One region of the Paenibacillus sp. NPDC055715 genome, then DNA from elsewhere that is predicted to be linked to it. Evidence: riboswitches for the same ligand, from Rfam matches in the RefSeq annotation. Region 1 holds a riboswitch; the other holds the start of a gene.
The links. A riboswitch is a leader RNA that binds a small molecule or an ion and turns the genes downstream of it on or off. The one in region 1 is predicted to bind FMN.
Positions count from the first base shown of each region.

Region 2: another riboswitch for FMN. It lies ahead of ribE (riboflavin synthase); the one in region 1 lies ahead of ACWGOO_RS08600 (DMT family transporter).

Region 1 covers NZ_JBSHGA010000003.1:318,283-325,546, reverse strand. The annotation lists gene ACWGOO_RS08610 (response regulator transcription factor) at 550-1,257, shown strand; partial or broken gene ACWGOO_RS08605 (ABC transporter permease) at 1,287-1,460, shown strand; FMN riboswitch at 1,699-1,843, shown strand; gene ACWGOO_RS08600 (DMT family transporter) at 2,016-2,966, shown strand; gene ACWGOO_RS08595 (carboxylesterase/lipase family protein) at 3,061-4,542, opposite strand; gene ACWGOO_RS08590 (GbsR/MarR family transcriptional regulator) at 4,750-5,313, opposite strand; gene ACWGOO_RS08585 (quaternary amine ABC transporter ATP-binding protein) at 5,828-7,051, shown strand; partial or broken gene ACWGOO_RS08580 (glycine betaine ABC transporter substrate-binding protein) at 7,026-7,264, shown strand, end outside.
Region 2 covers NZ_JBSHGA010000004.1:241,877-249,140, reverse strand. The annotation lists gene ACWGOO_RS09685 (thiamine pyrophosphate-dependent enzyme) at 1-1,035, shown strand, start outside; gene ACWGOO_RS09680 (IDEAL domain-containing protein) at 1,257-1,724, shown strand; FMN riboswitch at 1,791-1,964, shown strand; gene ribE (riboflavin synthase) at 2,298-2,963, shown strand; gene ribB (3,4-dihydroxy-2-butanone-4-phosphate synthase) at 2,992-3,684, shown strand; gene ribH (6,7-dimethyl-8-ribityllumazine synthase) at 3,732-4,196, shown strand; gene ACWGOO_RS09660 (segregation and condensation protein A) at 4,370-5,161, shown strand; gene scpB (SMC-Scp complex subunit ScpB) at 5,130-5,732, shown strand; gene ACWGOO_RS09650 (DUF2953 domain-containing protein) at 5,917-6,618, shown strand; gene ytfJ (GerW family sporulation protein) at 6,706-7,197, shown strand.

The sequences.
Region 1 (7,264 bases):
ATTTTTCCCCAACTGTAAGTCGTTATCCTACAATTGTAGAGAAAAACGTCTAAATCCCTTGTGGCTCTAAGTAATTCCCTGTATCATGTCATTTAGAGGTTGGGAAAAGAGTTCTTCCTTGGCCCCCATCTTCTCAAATTTTAAGCAACTTCAAAGACTACGATTTTTTATTTTAATATTGGAATCCGTCCTTAAAATAGACCTTTAGTCTGTATTGTTATGGATTTCTTGGAGGTATAATAATAAATGTATTTTCTAGGTCAATTTCAATGACATTAACACTTAGTGTATTTAAATTTGCAATTCTTTATTTAATCTAAAAAGTTTGACTAGAACCTTAACATTCGATGTCTTTCTAACCTCCGTTCGAAAACTTGTATATAAGCTTCCTTTTGGAAATACTTATTTCATTGCCTCTCTGATATTTTCATTGCAATTCTTAATTTATTGAGTATACCTGGAAATCCCGTCCAAACCGCTATATAATAAGTTCACGTAACAATACCACTTATGAACTGATCCCCATAACTCAGGAGGTGCCACACACCTATGAACACACACATACTTCTAATTGAAGACGATACATCCATCGCCAAAATGCTGCACAAAGCGCTAACCAAGGAAGGTTACACATTAACCACCGTCTATGACGGCGAAGAAGGGCTTCTTGCCTTTGAACGTAATACCTACGATCTAGTTCTCGTGGATCTGATGATGTCCAAGGTTGATGGTATGGAGGTAATACGCCGAATCCGTTCCAATAGCGCCGTGCCGATCCTGATTATGTCATCCAAGGACAGCGCTGTGGATAAAGCGCTTGGACTGGGCTTCGGGGCAGACGATTATGTGGCCAAACCTTTTTCGACGCTAGAATTGATGGCACGTATACAGTCCGCGATCCGCAGAGCCACTACCTATGCACGCCAGCAACAGCAGGAAGAACAGCCGAAAGCAAAAGTCCTGACCTACGAAAGTCTGCACATTGATTTCGAACATTTTATGGTTCGTAAAGGCGAGGTTCGGGTTCATCTAACAGCCAAAGAATTTGATATTCTGAAGCTATTTGTTACCCATCCGAACCGTGTATTTACCAAAGCGCAATTATACGGGTTTATCTGGAAAGAGGATTATATGGGTGACGAAAACGTGATTAACGTCCATATTCGCCGCTTACGTGAGAAAATCGAAGAAGACCCCTCCCACCCCATTCATATCAAGACCTTATGGGGTGTCGGCTACAAATGGGAGAACGGGTGATATGAACATCGGGAGCTTTTCTGAATGGACAATTTACACAGTACGCTGAGCTTTTGGACCTCTTGGACTATCTGTTCAGAGCCACGTTTATTATTTGGGCCTCTGTCCTGCTGTGCCGCTTTATTGTGGGCGAATTTAAGTCCAAGTCGATTAACATCTTGTTCATGTACCCGATTGACCGCAAAAAGCTGATGGTCGCCAAACCCGGAAATCTTATGTACTTAGCTCCATTGCGCTTGTGCAGATCGGCTTTGCCGTGTTGGGAATGCTCGTAGCATGCAGCCATCCGCCGCATCAAGTATACGGATATTACCTCGTAACATGTAATTTTGCAAAATGCTTTCAAAAAATAAATGAAAACTTTGTTCGAGGTACACATATTTTTCACTGGACTTCATTCTAAAACAGGTATATCCTATAGGAGAAATTAAAAAACGGAATAAGGATCTTCGGGGTAGGGTGTGATTCCCAACCGGCGGTATGGCTCATGGAGCTAAGCCCGCGACTCTGTATCTGGCAACAAGATACGGACTGATTTGGTGAGATGCCAAAGCCGACGGTAAAGTCCGGATGGAAGAAGATCGAAGTATGAACATGCCGCAAAGTGGATGAATGCTGCGTTATTGGTTTTACAGCAACTTCATTTAACTTGCATAAAGCGGCAAGTTTATTTGATCAACCCCCGTCTTGCATGGCCTAACGCCATGGACGGGGGTTTTTGTGCCACCGGTCCTGTATTCGCAAGGAGCTAATTGAGTATGAGTCAATCATCAACTGTACTAACATCCAAAGGTTTTGAGCGTAGCTCCCACATGAAAAGTGGTTTTTGGCTAGTCGCGATTGGAGCAGCCTTGTGGGGCGCGGACCCGCTGTTTCGCATTATTTTGCTCAAATCATTTACTTCAACACAAATTGTGCTGATGGAGCATGTGCTGCTCTTTATCGCCCTTGCCCCAGTGCTGTGGAAGCATCGCGAGGAGCTTAAAGCGGTACGGCTTCGTCAGATTTTGGCTATCTTGTTCGTCTCGTGGGGCGGCTCGGCTCTGGCCAGCGTGATCTTCACGATGGCACTCAGCAACGGTGATCTTAACGCTGTGCTGCTGCTCCAGAAGCTTCAACCGTTGGTCGCTATTATTCTGGCCCGCGTTATATTGAAGGAAATGCTGCCGCGTAATTTTGGAATATTAATGATCGTGGCTTTGTTCGGAACGTATCTTCTTACCTTCGGCTGGTCGCTCCCTTTCGGACATGTTCATGATTTCGTCCACGTCGGCAGTCTGCTTGCACTAGGAGCAGCGATCCTGTGGGGCGGTTCGACAGTGATGGGAAGCTACTTGCTTCGTTCGATGAAATATGAGACTGTGACCTCCCTGCGCTTCATGATGGCTCTCCCTCTGCTGATTGTTCTCACCTCTGTGGAGCATGCACCTTGGAATATGCCTGCTGGCACATGGGCGGGCGCAGCTGTGATTATTAATCTGTTGTTGCAGGCGCTGCTTCCGGGTCTTCTCAGCCTGCTGCTGTATTACAAGGGCTTGAGCACGACCAAAGCGTCTTATGCCACGATGGCAGAATTAAGCTTTCCCATGGTCGGTGTCGTGATTAACTGGATCGCTTTTCAGCAGATTGTTACGGTATCGCAATTGACTGGCTTTATGCTGATCTGGATTACACTCTTTATGATTTCTCGACAGCAAAAAAATGAATAGTACCTGTTCAGCCTAAATAAGCCTTCGTCCGTATACAAATACGGGCAAAGGCTTTTATGATGTCAGGCGGTTCAATGATATCTCAATACCGGGTTCAGATACTCATCTGTCCGGTCAACTGGCGGCGTCTCTCTCCTTCCGGGTCATGCTGCACCGAGATGTCTTGATGAAAAATGGTCGTAGCCCGTGTTTCCCTGTTGTATACCGGCCACTCCCCTTTCGGCAGCACAGGCTTTCCGTCACGTGCAAAAGCAACCCATGCCTGCTGCATATCGTGAGCCAGCGTCCGCATAGGCGGATGAACGTCCAATCCGAGCTTGCCCAGCAGCTCCAGATTATCAAAAACAAACGCAATTTCCGCGCAGTGAACTGCTTTTCCGAATACAGGATGCCCCGGCAGCGTCCAGTCAAAACGGTACATCCACACCGGGGCATGCACCGTTTGTGCAACTGCTAGAGCCAGGGCAGGCCGCCAGAAAAACAGATCCGTTAGCATCTGCGCTTGTCCCTCAATCGTAACAGGAAAAGGTTCCGTCAGCTCACCAACATCTGACATGCCCGTCATCATTTCCAATGCCTGACTCGCCGTCGACTTGTTCATCAGATGGGATTCCTTGCGAATAAAGTAAGCACCCTCATGCAAATTTGTTCCGATCAGAACAGATACCTGCTTTGCTGATCCTTTGGCAATCGCAGATAAAGGTACGTCAGGCAAGGTCACACCGTCCACGACGGGTTGATAGAGCATCGCCAGTCCCGGGCCGATCATTTCGTGCGTCTTAGCCATGGCAAGCATGAGCGCCTCCGTCGGTAGCGTAAACAATCGCTCCGGATGCAGGGGATCCACCCCCAGCTGCTGGAGATACGCAGCCGTGACTTGCTCAGCCTGTGAAGTTGGTAACACCTGCGATGCACCGCTCTGCAAAATAGCACGCCGGAACAGGCCCTCAGCGGCTGGCATGGCCAACAACGCGGCAATGCTCATGGCTCCCGCCGATTCCCCGAACACCGTCACCTCGTTCGGGTTACCTCCAAATGCGGCGATATGGTCCCTGACCCATTCCAGCGCAGCAATCTGATCCAGCAGCCCCGCATTAGAGGTCAGTCCGTCTCCCTGTGGAGTCAGATGCAAAAAGCCCAGCGGCCCGAGCCGATAATTGAGCGTAACGACGACAACATTCCCATTTTCCGCCATCCGTGCCCCGTCACATAATGGAATAATTCCCGATCCTGTTACAAAAGCTCCGCCGTGAATCCACACCATCACTGGACGTCCCTCCGTAGGTGCCTTCGAAGCAGGCGTCCAGACGTTCAGGTACAAGCAGTCCTCCGACTGCTCAGGCGGTTCCATCAGATTCCCGGTCATACTCTCAGCAGATGGCATAGGTTGCGGACAGATCGGCCCAAAGCTCGTCGCATCCCGAACTTCTTCCCAAGGCTTCAAAGGCTGAGGCGCGTGAAAACGCAGTTCTCCCACAGGAGGCTGTGCATATGGAATTCCTTTCCATACATGATATCCATTCACCATTTCACCACGAAGCTGACCCAGGCGGGTATGTACTGTAATACTCTCCATAATGAAGCCTCCTTTAACCTGTATGTTCAATGTTCAATATTCAACACAACGCTATATCAATCATTTCATATCTCTATTATACCCTTTGCGCAGGGCCAAACCAAAAATTGAGCAAAGCCAATCCAAATTCACAAAACCAAACACAAAAAACGCCGGGAACGCTTTTTGCACTCCGGCATTTTTATGAGAACAAAAGATGATAAGCGATTAATCACGAACCTCTTCTTTGGGGATCAGCTTGTATATTTCTTCGCTTTCCATCGAATCAATCAGTCGGTCCAGCCACTTGTAGTAGGCCACAGCCTGCTTCATTTTTAAACGATCCTGCTGGAGAACAGCCTTAAATTCCTCATATTCCCCGCCCTTCTCCAGCAATCTGTCCAGTTCCTCAATGGCCTTGCGCAGCACCAGCAAATTCGTTTCAACCGCTTTTCTCCATTTAATAGCAAAGAAGTCCGTGAACGTTTGATGCCAGTCATACTCGACTTCATACAAGTCCTTGCGCGAGCCTTTGCTCCACACCTTGTTGACCATTTTCAGATCCAACAGCGTTCGGACACCGGTACTCATGCTCGTTTTGCTCATTTCCATTTCACGGCCCATTTCGTCCAGCGTCATCGGTTTATCCGCAAAAAAAAGCAAACCGTACAAATGCCCCGCAGATAGGGTGATTCCATACAAATCCATATTTTTACCTATAGCTTCTATGACACGTTTGCGAATTTTTTGCAGCGAAGCCTGCTGCTCATCACCTAACTGGTACAAGCTCATGCTTGCAACCTCCTAATTTTAGAGCATTTTGCCTAAGATCCTATGAACGACTTTTACCCGTAACCGATTGGCTTTGACGCAACGCATGAAATCTTTCAATTAAAAACGAAATGTTTCAAAAGCAAAGCTTCTGTCTATACAACAGCATGGGTCGCTCAAAATCACAATTCACAAAATTGCTAATAATAGTTAAATTTTAAAATTATGGATATACATAAATCTTTTGCTTATGGTTATATTTCATTGTCTATTTTAAAAAAAAGAGCTATCGGTTGTAAAGTTCCAGATGTTTGAGCATTCTAGAGAACAAAGGAGTATATAGAAGGAAACTTTGTACAGTTTTTTCTGTACGTACTTTATGAACAGTTTTTTTGTTTGAAAAGCAAGCAATGCTTCTGTTACAATTAATTTTGTCATTAACCGTTCAGGATGTTCAAAATCATGATTTTTATACTCGATCCTTAATGCAAACGGGGTTAATACCAAGCAAAGTATAGAAAGAAGAGGTGTATGTATGACGATTTTGGAAGTCAAAAATGTCAGCAAACTCTTTGGTCCTCACGCAGAGCAAGGTGTTCCACTCCTGGAGCAAGGTTGGGGCAAGGAAAGGCTGGCCAAAGAAAAACAAATTACCGTTGGTGTCAACAAGGCCAACATGGAAATTAAGCAAGGTGAAATTTTCGTAATTATGGGCCTTTCGGGCAGTGGCAAGTCCACTTTAGTGCGAATGCTAAATCGCTTGATTGAGCCTACCTCCGGTGAAATTCTGGTCCACGGCAAGGATCTCCGTAAGATGAACAAAGAACAACTCCGTGAAGTTCGCCGTAAAACCATCAGCATGGTTTTTCAAAAATTCGCCCTGTTCCCACATCGGACTGTATTGGAAAATGTAGAATACGGCCTTGAAATTCAAAAGGTAGAGAAAACGAAACGCCAGGAAAAAGCACAGCAAGCGCTGGAACTGGTCGGTCTTAAAAACTGGGGCGATAAAATGCCCGATGAACTGAGTGGCGGTATGCAGCAGCGTGTCGGTTTGGCACGGGCGCTGGCTAATGACCCTGAAGTGCTCTTGATGGATGAAGCATTCAGCGCACTGGACCCTCTCATTCGCCGTGACATGCAGGATGAGCTGCTGGAGCTTCAAGATAAAATGAAGAAAACGATTGTGTTTATCACCCATGATCTAGATGAAGCGCTGCGGATCGGTGACCGGATTGCATTGATGCGGGACGGATCGGTCGTGCAGATCGGTACACCGGAAGAAATTATGATCCAACCGGCTAACTCTTATGTAGCCCGCTTCGTCGAGGATGTAGATCTGTCCAAGGTACTGACGGCTGCTCATGTCATGCTTCGTCCAGAAACGATCACAATGGATCGTGGTCCGCGTGTTGCTCTGGAATTGATGCGGGAACGCGGGATTTCCAATCTGTTCGTCATTGACCGTACCAAGAAACTATTGGGCGTTATCAATGCCGAGGATGCTGTCCATGCACTGCGCAATAATTTGAAGATTGAAGATATTCTTATGACGGACGGACCGCAAGTTGCTGCGGAAACGGTCATTAATGACTTGTTCGAAATTACAAGTTCGTCCAAGGTCCCTCTGGCCGTAGTCGATAACAAACAGAAGTTGCTGGGTGTTATCGTCCGTGGAGCTTTGCTGGGCGCACTTGGCGGAGATGTAACCACCACGAAGGAGGTGAATGCCCTTGATTCCGAAACTGCCAATCGCTGAGTGGATTCAAATCATCGTAGACTGGATGGGTATTCATCTGGCTGGATTGTTTAATGTTATTTCTTCTGTTATTGAAGCTGTTGTAGGCTTTTTCTCTGGGCTGTTCATGCTTCCGCACCCTCTGGTGTTCATTGTGATCATCGGGATTATCGCGTTTATGATCGGTCGGGTTCAGCTTACGCTGTTTACCGTCATCGGCTTCCTGCTGATTGA
Region 2 (7,264 bases), on a different contig from region 1:
CAGGTTATGCAGCCGCCACGGGGCGATGCGTACCGTACGGGTCTGATTCAGGTCACGCCGGATGAGGCGACCGGCAAGCTCAAGGTCAAGGTCCCGCCGCTGCGTTCACTGACGACCAAACCACGCCGTCTCACACAGGGTCATGGGGCATGCCCGGGTTGTGGAGCGCTGTCTGCACTGGAGCTGTTTTTCAAAGGTATCGAGGGAGATATCGTCGTGCTGTTCCAGACAGGCTGCGTTTACGTGGTGACGACAGGTTATCCGTATACGTCACACAAGCAGCCTATGATTCATAATCTTTTTCAAAATGGGGCTGCTACGCTCTCAGGAGCGCTGGAGGCTTACATGGAGATGAAGCGCCGCAATGAAATTGAAATGGCGGATGATCCGACCTTCATTATGATCAGTGGTGACGGCGGGATGGATATTGGTATGGGTTCTGCGATTGGTGCGGCTCTGCGTAATCATAAGCTGATTATGCTGGAATATGATAACGAAGGGTATATGAATACAGGCTCACAGCAATCGTACTCCACTCCGGTCGGTCACATGACCAGTACGTCGGGTGTAGGAAAAATGCAAAAAGGGAAGCAAGGGCACCATAAGGATACCGTGCAAATCATGGCTGCTTGCAACATTCCATATGCCTTCACGGCAGCCGAAAGCCATCCGCAGGATATGCTGCGTAAAGCGGCCAAGGCACAATGGTATGCGAATAACGTGGGGACGGCCTATGGTAAAATCCTATGCGCCTGCCCGCTGAACTGGAAATCCGAGGATAGACTGGGTACCAGCATTGTGGGGGCTGCTGTGGAGTCTTGCTTCTTCCCGCTGTACGAGATTGAGCAAGGAAGTACGACGATTACGTACAATCCGGAGGACAAGGGAAAACGGATTCCAGCCGCAGAATGGCTCAAATTAATGGGCAAAACAAAACATCTTCTCAAGGAGGAAGCCACGCTGGCTACTTTTGAGCAGGAGATTGAACGCCGCTGGAATATTCTGAAAAAGAAACATGAAATTTCGGAGCTATAATCCAGTTTTTTTGCATAATAAACGTTGAACATAATTATAGGATGCTGCGGTACCGATTCGATCAAGATTCTTTGCGCTTGTTGCGCGAAGAATCTTTTTTGTCGTTTATGGAATGAAGCATAAAAAATCAGGTAATGATTTCCGATATAGGAGTAAAGGCCTATGTGAAACATGTTGAATTAGAGCTTTCCCTGAATTTTAAGATGCAATGAGGTGCAGGTATGATTAAGCTGAATGCAGTTGAAATAATAGAAATTATAAAGAAGCAAATTCCTAAGGTCATGAATATCACGCCAGTGGAACTTAAATTTACGGATGACTTTGGACGGACATCGCTAGCAGCGACGGAACACAAATTTACGCTGACGAACCAGCATTATTCCGCCAAGGTGATGGATTGTGTGCTGGAAATGCAGGTGCGTCCCATTTTAATGTGCGAGATTATTTATTTTCTGAAATGCGAGTTTATCGATGGGTATGTTGATGTACGGTTGGATTACGACATATGCGCGGAGGGTGGCCTTGAACCAACCGCTTCAGCGGTCGTTACGTTCGATCATGCTACGCAGCTCGGAATCGAAGAACTGGCCGATCTGATTGATCTGGCGCTTCACATGAATGATAGAGCCTGGTTTGAAGAGCTTTCCAGCCAATATGTCAAAACAAAAGCAGAAGCGTCTATCAGTTAACTTGCTTTTTTTAGAAGTCGGTGCTAATATACGTAACAAGTTATGCTAATTCAATTGAATAAGAGCAAGATCCTTCGGGGCGGGGCGCAATTCCCCACCGGCGGTGATGACGTGTCTGTAAATCGCTTCTGCGATAAACAGGGCGACTTAGTCCGTGACCCGGATGCTGAACGATCAGCAGAAGGTGGACCTGGTGCAATTCCGGGACCGACAGTATAGTCTGGATGAGAGAAGGATACGAAGCGCATGTGCATGACGTGACATGTGCCGATTTTTAGCATATTTAATTGTACGTACGGCTTATTTCGTTGCAGGCAGCATACGGAAGATTGCTTGTTCTTCAAGCTTTTTTTTGCAGGCGCTCTGAGCGTATTTGGTTGTATGGTCAGTCATGCTTTCTATTGGCAAAATTATCATTCATGCGGTCTCAATTTGTATTTGGACAGCGTTTGTATACTGCAAATTTGACTCTCATCACCCCCATGACGGATGTTATCCGGACTGGGTTTTTTTTTGCGCTTACGGCTGATGAATTAAGGATGAACTGAACTTTAGATGGAAAGGAGTGAAGGCATGTTTACCGGATTGGTCGAGGAAGTGGGACGCATTCAGCAGATTTCCAGAAGCGGAGAAGCGATGGTACTGAGCATTGCGGGTTCTGTGGTATTGGGCGATTTGAAAATAGGAGACAGTGTTTCCGTGAATGGTGTTTGTCTGACCGCAACACAGGTGGGCACTAAGGATTTTAAGGTTGATGTGATGCCTGAAACCTTTCGCAGCAGCAATCTGAAAGAATTGAAATCCGGTAGCCGAGTCAATTTGGAACGGGCCATGGCTGCGAACGGCAGGTTTGGAGGGCATATCGTGCAAGGACATGTGGATGGAACGGGCACGATTGGTCGGGTGACATCAGATCAGAATGCGGTTGTGTACGAAGTTGCGCCTACAGATCAGGCAATATTCAAATATATTCTTCTTAAAGGCTCGATTACACTCGACGGTATCAGCCTCACAGTTGCACAGCGTACGGGAGATACCTTTGCTGTATCCATCATCCCCCACACCTTATCCGAAACGGCCTTACAAGCCAAACGTGAGGGAGACACTGTCAATATTGAATGCGACATTTTAGGTAAATATGTAGAGCAGCTTTTGAATTACGGAAGATCAGCGGCGACGGAGGGAACGGAGAAAGCTCCTATGAGCCTGGATTATTTGGCGAAACACGGCTTTGCCTGATGCCACAAGAAATAAGGAGGAAAGCATAATGGAAACGGGGAGCAGAGAGAGCCATTCAAATATAGCGGCTGACGTAGTGGAGTATGGTGTGTTAAAGCAGGAAGTGGAAATTCGTCTGGATTCCATTGAAGAAGCGCTGGAGGATCTAAAAAACGGTAAAGTCGTGATCGTGGTGGATGATGAGCAACGGGAAAACGAAGGCGATTTTATCGCTCTGGCTGAAAAAGCGTCCCCAGAGGTCATTAATTTCATGATTACCGAAGGCCGCGGGTTGGTCTGCATGCCGATTACAGAGCAAAGAGCCGAGGCACTGGGTTTGCAGCCGATGGTGGAGCAGAATACAGATTTCCACGGCACAGCCTTTACCGTGTCGGTGGATCATAGAGAGACGACAACGGGGATTTCAGCAGTCGAGCGCTCATTGACCGTGCGTGCGCTGACCGACGAAGCAGCCGTGGGGAGCGATTTCCGCAAGCCTGGTCACATGTTTCCGCTAATCGCCCGCGATGGGGGTGTTTTGCAGCGTGCGGGTCATACTGAAGCGGCTGTTGATCTGGCCCGGCTTTGCGGCTCCAAACCTGCCGGGGTCATTTGCGAAATTATAAAGGAAGATGGGTCCATGGCTCGGGTGCCTGATTTGGCAGTGATCGCCAAGAACCATCATTTGAAGCTGATCAGTATTCAGGATTTGATTGATTATCGTCGTCGTTTGTCATTGTAAGTACAGTTGTGTAACTCATTATTTTAAAAAAAGAGAGGTTGATTCATATGGCACGTTTTCTGGAAGGTAATCTCGTATCGAATGGTTTAAAGTATGGTATTGTGGTGGGCCGGTTTAATGAGTTTATTACAAGTAAGCTGTTAAGCGGTGCAATCGACGCACTTCAGCGGCATGGAGCGCAGGAAGATGAGATTGATGTAGCCTGGGTGCCAGGCGCTTTTGAAATTTCACTGATTGCTCAAAAAATGGCTGCGAGCGGTAAATACGATGCTGTTATTACGCTGGGTACGGTGATCCGTGGTTCTACCTCGCACTATGATATCGTCTGTAATGAAGTGGCCAAGGGTGTGGCGGCAAGCAGTCTGAAAACAGGTGTGCCTGTTATTTTCGGTGTAGTGACGACGGAAAACATTGAGCAGGCTATTGAGCGTGCAGGTACGAAGGCTGGTAATAAAGGCTGGGATTCCGCACTGGCTGCGATTGAGATGGCGAATCTGGGCAAGCAGTTTTAATTTTACGAATACCTGAATAGAACGACATAACTATAGCCGAGAAAAGGGATTGGATTGTTAAGCAAGGCGATGACGTATATACTACAGAAAGAGGGATTGATAAAGTCGAGCATAAGTGCTAACGGGGAAAGGTATTGTTGAATGATGATTGGAGTAAGCCAGGGGGAAGCACATTGACAGTCGTAAATTACAAGCTGGAAACATTCGAGGGTCCGCTGGACCTGCTGTTGCATCTGATTGATAAGGCCGAGATTGATATTCAGGATATCCCGATTAGTGATATTACCGATCAATATATGGCTTTTTTACACAGTATGCAGGAGCTGGAACTGGACATTACGAGCGAGTTTCTGGTGATGGCGGCGACGCTCTTATCCATTAAGAGTAAATTGCTGCTTCCCAAGCCACCTGTAATGGAATATGATGATTTGGATTTTTATGAAGAAGATTATGATCCGCGGGATGAACTGGTTCGCAAGCTGGTGGAGTATCGTAAATATAAAGGGATTGCCCGCCATCTGAGTGAATGTGAATGGGAACGAAGTTTGATCTATGGCAAGGAGCCGGAAGACTTGAGCGCATTTCTGCCCACCGAACCCGCCAATCCGGTGTATGGACTACATGCAAGCGATTTGTTCGCGGCCTTTCAGCGTGCGCTGCGTAAAGCAGAGCGACGTACGACGGTAACCCGTATTCACCGCGATGAGATTTCGGTCAAGGACCGTATCCGGCAGGTCATCGGGGCGTTGGAAATGGTAGGGACGGGAGGACGGCTTCTGTTCTCCAAGCTGATGCATGAGGATATGTATCGGCATGAAGTAGTAGTCACCTTTTTGGCTATCCTCGAACTGATGAAGCTGAAGCAGATTTTCTGCTATCAGGAGAAGCTTTTTGATGAAATTGTAATGGAGTGGAGAGGGGATTTACGGGTTAATGGATTATCTGAAGCTGAAATCAATTATTGAGGGACTGCTGTTTCTCGCGGGAGAGGACGGGTTGTCCGCCAAGCAGATCGCCGACATTGTAGAGCAGCAGCAAGAGCTGGTTGAAAAGGGTCTGGAGGATATGAAGCAGGACATGGAGCAGGGAGGAAGAGGTCTGCAAATTGTCCGTATCGCCGGGCACTATCAGCTTGCAACCTTATCCGAACATGCACCTTATTTTGAAAAGCTCGCCTACTCTCCGGCACGTACCTCGCTGTCTCAAGCGGCTTTGGAGACACTTGCCATTGTGGCCTACCGCCAGCCCATTACAAGAGTTGAAATCGAAGATATTCGCGGTGTCAAATCTGAGCGGGCCATACATACTCTGGTCCACAAGGAGCTTATTGAGGAAAAAGGTCGGGCTGAGGCTATCGGACGGCCGATTTTGTATGGAACGACGAAGTCATTTCTGGATTATTTCGGTCTGGGCTCTTTGGCGGATTTGCCACAGCCTGAGCTGTTTGAGGACTCGGAACATTTGGAGGAAGAGACACAATTGTTGTTCGAACGTTTGGAGAGCAGTCAGCCAGATATGAATGATACGGAGTCTTGATACCTGACAGAAGCCTTTTTACGGGTTCCTCTTCATGGTTACAGGTCGAAATTTAGAAACAGCCAGTCCTCGCGTAATGGGGGCTGGCTGTTTAGCGTTTTAGGATGCATGTTTTCCGGGTGAAGGGTCATACTATTTTTACCATGGTATATCCATGAAGAAAATAGGCAGGGAGGGCTCGCCAGTGTGGAAATGGATCAGTATCGCCATCATCGTCATCTTGTTACTTGTGCTGGCTGTCCTGCTCTCCCGTATCCGATTGAAGCTAGATATTGCCAAGCATGATAATGATGACCGGGCGCATCTGGAGATCAGATTTTTGTACGGGTGGATTAAAATAAATTATGATATTCCGGCTATTCTGCTGGCAAGTTTGCAAAAAGGGCTTCTCTATCGACTCGACCGCAACAAAAATATACATAAAACCGATGCCTCTATTGATAGCGGCACCATCGATAAAGAGAAAATCAAGCAATTTATACACGATGTTCGGATTCTGGTGAAAGGAACACGTTCCTTTCACCGATGGTTACGTCATACGTTAGCCCATGTGACGATGTCAAAAATGGAATGGTCCACCAATATCAGCCTTGCTGACGCTGCTTATACGGCTACCTCTACCGGTATACTGTGGGGATTGAAAACAACTTTGATCGGTTTTGCTTCCAGCTTTGTGCGCGTGGACTGTACACCTAAGCTGTTTGTTGTGCCCTATTGGGTGGATCGCCTACGTTTTACCACCACCTTGACCTGTGAAGCAAATATGTCGCTCGGTTATTTAATTTTCTCGATGCTCACGTTGGCTTACCGCATTTGGCGCGTACCGGGTGGATCGGAGGCATGGAAACGGGTTTTTTCCAAGAAACCAGTAAAGCATGAGGAATAATGAGCCATACATATTTCCTTAAACCCCTGCGCACACTAGCGAAAGAAAAGGCATTCTACGCTTGAATAAAGCAGAGGAGGAATAATCATGTCAGATCACCCGATTCAAGGACTCATGCAAACCGCGATGGAGAACATCAAAGCCATGGTGGATGTGAATACGATTGTGGGAGACGCGGTGGAAACACCCGATGGTTCCGTTATTTTGCCAATTAGTAAGGTAGGATTTGGTTTCGCAGCCGGGGGAAGTGATTTTAACGTAGATGAAGAGGAGCTTCATACTTCTTCGTCATCGGGTAATCATAGCGGGAAGGGAGGACATCCTTTTGGTGGCGGTAGCGGTGGTGGTGTATCTATTCACCCGATTGCTTTTCTGGTTGTCGGCAAACAGGGGGCACAAATCGTTCCATTGGACAATCAAACGCACCTGATTGAGAAACTCATTGACTCCACACCATACCTGATTGATAAGGTTCAGTCTATTTTCCGGAATACAGGCGGCGACTTGCATACTCCACCCTCACAGGCACCTGTAAATGTCACTACTGATCACAGTCACTCTGGTCCGGCTTACTTGTAAAAGTTATTGAATAGAATAATTTGCACAGGAGGGTATTCCCAAAGCCAGCTATAGGCTAAGGAATACC